2 regions of the Mesorhizobium sp. CO1-1-11 genome follow, and region 2 is predicted to be linked to the other one. Evidence: predicted binding sites of a transcription regulator. Region 2 holds the regulator's gene; the other holds the start of a gene.
The links. The regulator PhoB, encoded in region 2, activates phosphate uptake and scavenging genes when phosphate is short. The targets are predictions, from matches to a motif close to TGTCATNNANCTGTCAT.
Positions count from the first base shown of each region.

Region 1: the regulator PhoB is predicted to act here: its motif matches at 1,467-1,483, upstream of phnF (phosphonate metabolism transcriptional regulator PhnF).

Region 1 covers NZ_JAIUHE010000025.1:72,865-76,273, reverse strand. Annotated here, with positions in the region: gene LB554_RS25370 (carbon-phosphorus lyase complex subunit PhnI) at 1-314, opposite strand, end outside; gene phnH (phosphonate C-P lyase system protein PhnH) at 316-927, opposite strand; gene phnG (phosphonate C-P lyase system protein PhnG) at 927-1,388, opposite strand; gene phnF (phosphonate metabolism transcriptional regulator PhnF) at 1,500-2,249, shown strand; gene LB554_RS25350 (zinc-binding alcohol dehydrogenase family protein) at 2,252-3,268, opposite strand; gene LB554_RS25345 (ABC transporter permease) at 3,333-3,409, opposite strand, start outside.
Region 2 covers NZ_JAIUHE010000020.1:5,469-8,877, reverse strand. Annotated here, with positions in the region: gene pstB (phosphate ABC transporter ATP-binding protein PstB) at 1-466, shown strand, start outside; gene phoU (phosphate signaling complex protein PhoU) at 492-1,199, shown strand; gene phoB (phosphate regulon transcriptional regulator PhoB) at 1,219-1,908, shown strand; gene LB554_RS22230 (ROK family protein) at 1,911-3,146, opposite strand.

The DNA.
Region 1 (3,409 bases), on a different contig from region 2:
ACACGCCGCTCGACCAGCATGGTGCTGGTGTCAATCGGTCTGGAATAGCCGAAGCGCGGCAGCGTGGTGCGGTAGGCGCGCACCAGGAAGATCGCCTCGATCATGTCGCCGCGCGCCTGAACGATGGCTAGCGCGGCCAGTTCCCTGTCATAGAGCGAGCCTTCGCTCATCACCCGGTCGACGCCGAGCGCCAGCTGTTCCACGATCTGGTCGAGGCGAAGTGCGGGCACCGAGCGGTCGCCGCGCCGGCGGTCGGCAAGCAGGCTGTGGGCGTTGGCAATGGCGGCTTCGCCACCTTTTACCGCGACATACATCTTACGCCTCCATCGTCTTGATACGCGTCGTGCGCGGCAGGCAGGCTATGCGGTCCGATGTGGCGAGGATGATGTCGACGCCGCGCGGAAAGCGCCTGATATTCTGCTTCCACTGCTCGACGAAATGGCGCGGCATCTGTGCCGGCGCGATCGTGGCGCTGGTTTCGATGCCCGGGCCTTCCAGCAGTAACGGAGTGCCTGAAACGAGGTCGCCGACCTGCAGGATCAGCGTCGTCGATCGGTCGGGATAATCCTGCGTGCCCTGCGAAAAACCGTCGAGCGCCATCATCTCGGCCGGCATGGCAACAAACGCGAAATGCGCGTCGGCCGGCGTGTTGGCCAGCGGCGCGCCTGTGTGGAAACCAAGCCAGGACCCGATCGCGGCCGAGGCATGCAGGGCCGGGTCGAGCCAGAGCGGCGTGTCGTTGTCGCATAGCGCCAGTGCCACGGCGCCCGACGTCGCCGAGAGCGGAGCCGGTGGGCGGGCCAGGGGTGGCAAGGGGTGGACACTGCCCGGCCGCGCCATGGCATCCATGACGGCCCGAAACACGGTCTGAGCGTTGAAGACCGGATCGGCGAAACCGCCCTCGATCGATTGCGCAGCGATATCCATCAATCTTCTCCGCGAACCATGGTGAAGAAATCCACCTTCGTTGCCGCCGTCTCGGCGCGGCGTTTTTCCTGGGCAGCGGCAAGCGCCGACCGCAAAGGCGCGATCAGCCTGGTCTCGACCTCGGTGCGGCGGGCAGGGTCCTGCCAGAGCGCGTCGGCTATTGCTCCCAGCTTCGCCTTCAGCTTGTCGCGGCCAAGCGCGTAACAATGGCCGACCTGCCCGGATGACAGCCGGACAGTGGCGCGCGTGACGGTCGCCTCGCCGACATTGAAGGGCGCGCCGCCGCCGCCGATGCGGCCACGAAGCGTGACAAGGCCCGTCTCGGGACCGCGCAGAAGTTCGGCTTGCGAAGGCAGGCCAGACTCGTTCCAGAGCCGGACGATGTCGTCGCCGCTCGATTGCGCCAGCGTCGCCATGGCGGCCTTGCGCTCGGCCTGATCGCGGGCTTCCTGTCCTCGCATCGCCAACTTCCTCTCTGCTAAATTTGTCTATTGATATAGACAACTATACAAATTATACATATTACCTAACGCGAGTCCATGACGGGTGCGTGACAGGCCGGGGGGCAAAACATGATCGAGCATGATGTGGCCGACAGCATCGAGCGACGCAGCGGCGTCTCACTGTGGCGCCAGATCGCCGACAGAATCCTGCAATCGATCGCCGCCGGCGATTTCGCCGAAAATGCCGCGCTGCCGCCCGAAGTCGCGCTGGCCGAGCGCTACGGCGTTAATCGTCACACCGTGCGCAGCGCCATATCGGCCCTCGTGCAGGAGGGCGTGCTGCGGGCCGAACAGGGGCGCGGCACCTTCGTCCTGTCACGCAAGCGGCTGTCCTATCCGATTGGCGCGCGGACACGCTTTTCGACTGGCCTGCAGGGGCAGACGTCGGAACGGCACATCGTGCTGCTCGCTTCGTCGGTCGAGCCCGCCAACCAGCGCGTGGCCGAAGGCCTTGGCCTTGCCCGGGGTGCCGAGGTGATCCGGTTGGAGACACGCGGCGAGGCTGACGGACGGCCAGTGTCGCGCGCCGCTGGATGGTTCGATGCCCGGCGCTTTGCCGGCATCGACAAGGCGATGGCGCAAACCGGTTCTATCACCGCCTCGCTCGCACGTTTCGGTATCGACGATTATCTCAGGCAATCGACCGTGCTGTCGGCGCGCCATGCCGACGCCGCCGATCTCGCCGATCTCGACCTGCAGCCGGGCGCCATCGTGCTGGTCACGGTGGCGGTCAACGTCACGCCCGACGGCCAGCCGATCCAGTTTTCGGAGTCGCGTTTTCCGGCCGAGCGGGTGGAGCTGAAGCTGTCGGCGCTGTAAGGCTATCCGATCTCGATGACAGCCTTGATCAGGCCCGACTTTTCATGCGCCCAGCGGGCGAGATCCCCTGGCGTATCGGCCAGCGTGGTGCGGTGGGTGACAAGCTTGGCCAACGGCACGGCACCATTGCGGATCGAGGCCGCGACATGGTCGAAGTCGGCGCGCAACGCATTGCGGCTGCCGATCAATGTCATTTCTCGCTTGTGGAACTCGGGATCGGAAAAAACAATATCGTCCTTGACGACGCTGACCAGCACCAGCGCTCCGCCATGCGCGACGTGGGCGAAGGCCGATTGCACCGATCGCGTGTTGCCGGTGGCGTCGAACACCACGTCGAAGCCTTCGTCGCCGGTCGCATCACGCACCAGATCGGACACGGGTGCTTGCGAGTCGTCGAGAATCGAAAAGCCGAGTTCACTCGCCGCGAAGACCAGTCTTTCGGTGCTCATGTCGAGAAGTGTCACGTCCAACCCGGCAATGCGGGCGAAGATGGCGGTGCCGAGCCCGATCGGGCCGGCGCCGATGACCAGCGTGCGGGCGCCAGGCTCGGCCCGGGCGCGCCGCACGGCATGCGCCCCGATGGCCAGGAATTCGACGGCGGCGGCGGCGGCGAGCGACAGGCCGTTGGTGGGATAGAGATTCTCAGCCGGCACCAGGATCTGTTCGCACATTGCGCCGTCGCGGTGCACGCCGAGCACTTCGATTCTGACACAGCAATTGGGCTTGCCGTGCCGGCAGGCGATGCATTTGCCGCAGGAAAGGTAGGGGTTGATGATCACCGGTTCGCCAAGGGCGAGGTCGACGCCTTCGCCCCGCTCGATCACTGTGCCGGAGACTTCGTGGCCCATGATGCGGGGATAGGCGAGGAAAGGGTGCTTGCCCTCGAAGATATGGTAGTCGGTGCCGCAGATGCCGACATGGCTGACCGCCACAAGAGCCCAGCCAGCAGGCGGGGCGCCGGGAGCCGGGTGGTCTTCGACAACAAGGTTGCCGGGCGAGCGGCAGACGACGGCTTTCATGCTTTGATCCAGTCTGTTCAAGAAATCGCCGGCCCGCGCCAGGCCGGCGATCGATTGGAATGCGTCATTTGCCGCGGCGGCGCAGTCCGTCGAAGTAGACGATGATGATGATCAGCGCGCCGGTGATGATGCGCTGCCAGA
Region 2 (3,409 bases):
CCCGATGTCGATCTATGAGAACATCGCCTTCGGCGTCCGCCTCTACGAGAAGATCGGCAAGGCCGAGATGGACGGCCGTGTCGAGCAGGCGTTGAAACGCGCCGCGCTGTGGAACGAAGTCAAGGACAAGCTCAACGCCAGCGGCCTCAGCCTGTCGGGCGGCCAGCAGCAGCGGCTTTGCATCGCCCGCACCGTGGCGGTGAAGCCGGAGGTCATCCTTCTCGACGAGCCGGCCTCGGCGCTCGACCCATTGTCGACCGCCAAGATCGAGGAATTGATCGACGAGTTGCAGGCCGACTACACGATCGTCATCGTCACCCACAACATGCAGCAGGCCGCGCGCGTCTCGAAGCAGACGGCTTTCATGTATCTTGGCGAGCTGGTCGAATTCGACAAGACCGAGAAGATCTTCACGTCGCCTCGCGAGAAGCGCACGCAGGACTATATCACCGGCCGCTTCGGCTGATCTCACGCATACGAGGACCAGGATCATGGCCGAACACACAGTCGCAGCCTTCGACGAGGATCTCGGACAGATCAGCAGGCTGATCAGCGACATGGGCGATCTCGCCGGCACGATGGTCGGCGGCGCCACCAAGGCGCTGCTGAATTCCGACAATGCGCTGGCACAGCGCGTCGTCTCCGACGACGCCATCATGGACGCACGCCAGCGCGAACTCGATGATCGCGCCATCACCCTGATCGCCAAGCGCCAACCGATGGCCGACGATCTGCGTCATGTCGTCGGCTCGATCCGCATGGCGGGCGATCTCGAACGCATCGGCGACCTTGCCAAGAACATCGCCAAGCGCGTCGGCTCCGTCGGCCTCACCGCCACGCCGCGCGACCTGTCGCATTCCATCGACTCCATGGCGCAGCTGGTGCTGATCCAGGTGCAGGGCGTGGTCGAGGAATATGCGGCCGGCGATGCCGCCGCCCTCGCCAAGCTCAGGAATGACGACGAACGCATCGACGTCAAATACACCTCGGTGTTCCGCGAACTCCTGACCTACATGATGGAGGATCCCCGCAACATCACGGCTTGCACGCATCTTTTGTTCTGCGCCAAGAATCTCGAACGCATCGGCGACCATGTGACCAACATCGCCGAGAATGCGTATTATGTGCTGACCGGCACGCAATTGCCCGCCAACCGTCCGAAGCAGGACGAGACGGCGCTGTCGATGCCTGCGGCTTGATGGCAGGGATGATCGATCGATGATCGCGCCACGCATCATGGTGGTGGAGGACGAGGAGCCGCTGGGCGTGCTCCTCCGCTACAATCTGGAATCCGAGGGTTACCAGGTCGAGGTGGTGACACGCGGCGACGAAGCCGAGATCCGCCTCCAGGAAAACGTGCCCGACCTGCTGGTGCTCGACTGGATGGTGCCGGCGGTTTCCGGCATCGAACTCTGTCGGCGCCTGCGCATGCGGCCCGAGACGGAGCGATTGCCGATCATCATGCTGACGGCGCGCGGCGAGGAGAGCGATCGCGTGCGCGGCCTCTCGACCGGCGCCGACGACTATCTGGTCAAGCCGTTCTCGACGCCAGAATTCATGGCCCGGGTCAAGGCGCTGCTGCGCCGCGCCAAACCGGAAGTGCTGTCCAGCGTGCTCAAGGTCGGCGACATCGTGCTCGACCGCGAATCGCACCGGGTCTATCGCAAGAAGAGCGAGATCCGGCTCGGACCGACCGAGTTCCGGCTACTCGAATTCATGATGCGCCATCCTGGCCGCGTGTTCTCGCGCAGCCAGTTGCTCGATAATGTCTGGGGCGAGACGATCTACATCGACGAGCGCACTGTGGATGTGCATGTCGGCCGCCTGCGCAAGGCGGTCAACAATGGCCGCATGCCCGATGTGATACGCACCATCCGTGGCGCGGGCTACGCAATCCGCGAGGATTGAGATCAGGCCACGTTCTTGCCGGATCTCACCTGCACGCCCGGCGCGAAGATCTCCTGGTCGACGAAGGTGAGCGCGCGCATGGCGCAGCCCTCGCGGATCAGCGGCAATTCGTTCGGCTCTGTATCGAAGGAAATCGATTTCGAATGCTGGCCGCCGGCGGTCTGGGCGATGGCCTCGCGCAGGGCCGGCTCGATCAGGTCGAAGGCGGCGGCGCTGACGCCGACCATCGCAACGGGCGCCGGGTCTATCAGCGCGAACAGGCTGCCAAGGCCATAGCCCAGAGCCTCGCCGGCCTTGCGATAGGCCTCGCGCTCCGGTCCGTCTCTTTCGCGCGCCGTGGCCGCCAATGCGCGCATGTCGGCGTCGCTGACGTCGACCGGTTTGGCGTCCTCACCCATCTGTCCTGCATTACGCCAGATGGCATAGTTGCCGGCATAGGCCTCGACGCAGCCGCGCCGCCCGCAGCGGCAGAGCGCGCCGCCCGGGCGATGGATCATGTGGCCGAACTCGCCGCCGGAGGAATGGGTGCCGGTGAACAGATCGCCCTTCAGCACCAGGCCCATGCCGATGCCGTGCGAGAGCAGGATGGCGATGAAGTCGTCGCGGTAGCGCTCGGGGTCGCGCCAGCGCAGCGCCACCGCCATCATGTTGCAGTCGTTCTCCATGGTGGCGGGGATGCCGAATTCGGCTTCGAGTATGTCGGCGAAGGCAATGTCCGTCTGTGGCGTGATCGGCGACCACAGCATGGCGCGCGCCTCGGTGTCGGTGATGCCCTGGATCGCCAGCGCGATGCGGGCGATGCTGGCGACGTCAAGGTCGGGATCCTCGAGGCGGCGGCGGACGATGGCCACGCATTCGCCGATCAGCGCCTCGCGCGACATGGTCAGCGTGTCCAGCCGGCGCTGCTCCTCCGATATCACCTGGCCGGCGTAGTCGATGACGGCGACGGAGAGGAAATTCAGCGACAGCACCACGGTCATGACCGCCGCGGCCTCGGGGTTGAGACAAAGGCCCACCTGCGGCCGGCCGCGTTTCAGTGAGCCGGCCTCGTTCGGCTTGCCTTCGCTCAGGATACCTTCGCCGATCAGGTCGGCTGATATCGCCGATATGGTCGAGTGGCTCAGGGCGGTGGTGGCGGCGATCTCGGTGCGCGAGGGCTGGCCACCCCGGCGCACGGCTCCAATCACCATTGCGCGGTTGCGCCGGCGCAGATCGTCGTGGCGGATTCCGACCGACATGATTTCCTCCCCGTCGCCGCGGTTCTTGACGCCCCCTCGAACACCTCCGGCAACGGGCCGAATACTGGCAGAAGCGGCTGGGGCTGTCATTTATTTATTGCGGGGCTCGAAAAAAGGCTTCCGGCACCTCAAAATCCGTCAGAATCGATGTTGACAGTGTTCCGGCGATGGACGAGTGTTTTTTCGAGGCTCGAAAAAATAGGGCCTTTGTGCCGGCCTTAGGGCCAGTTTGGTCGCGCCACACGCGGGCGCAGGGAGGATAT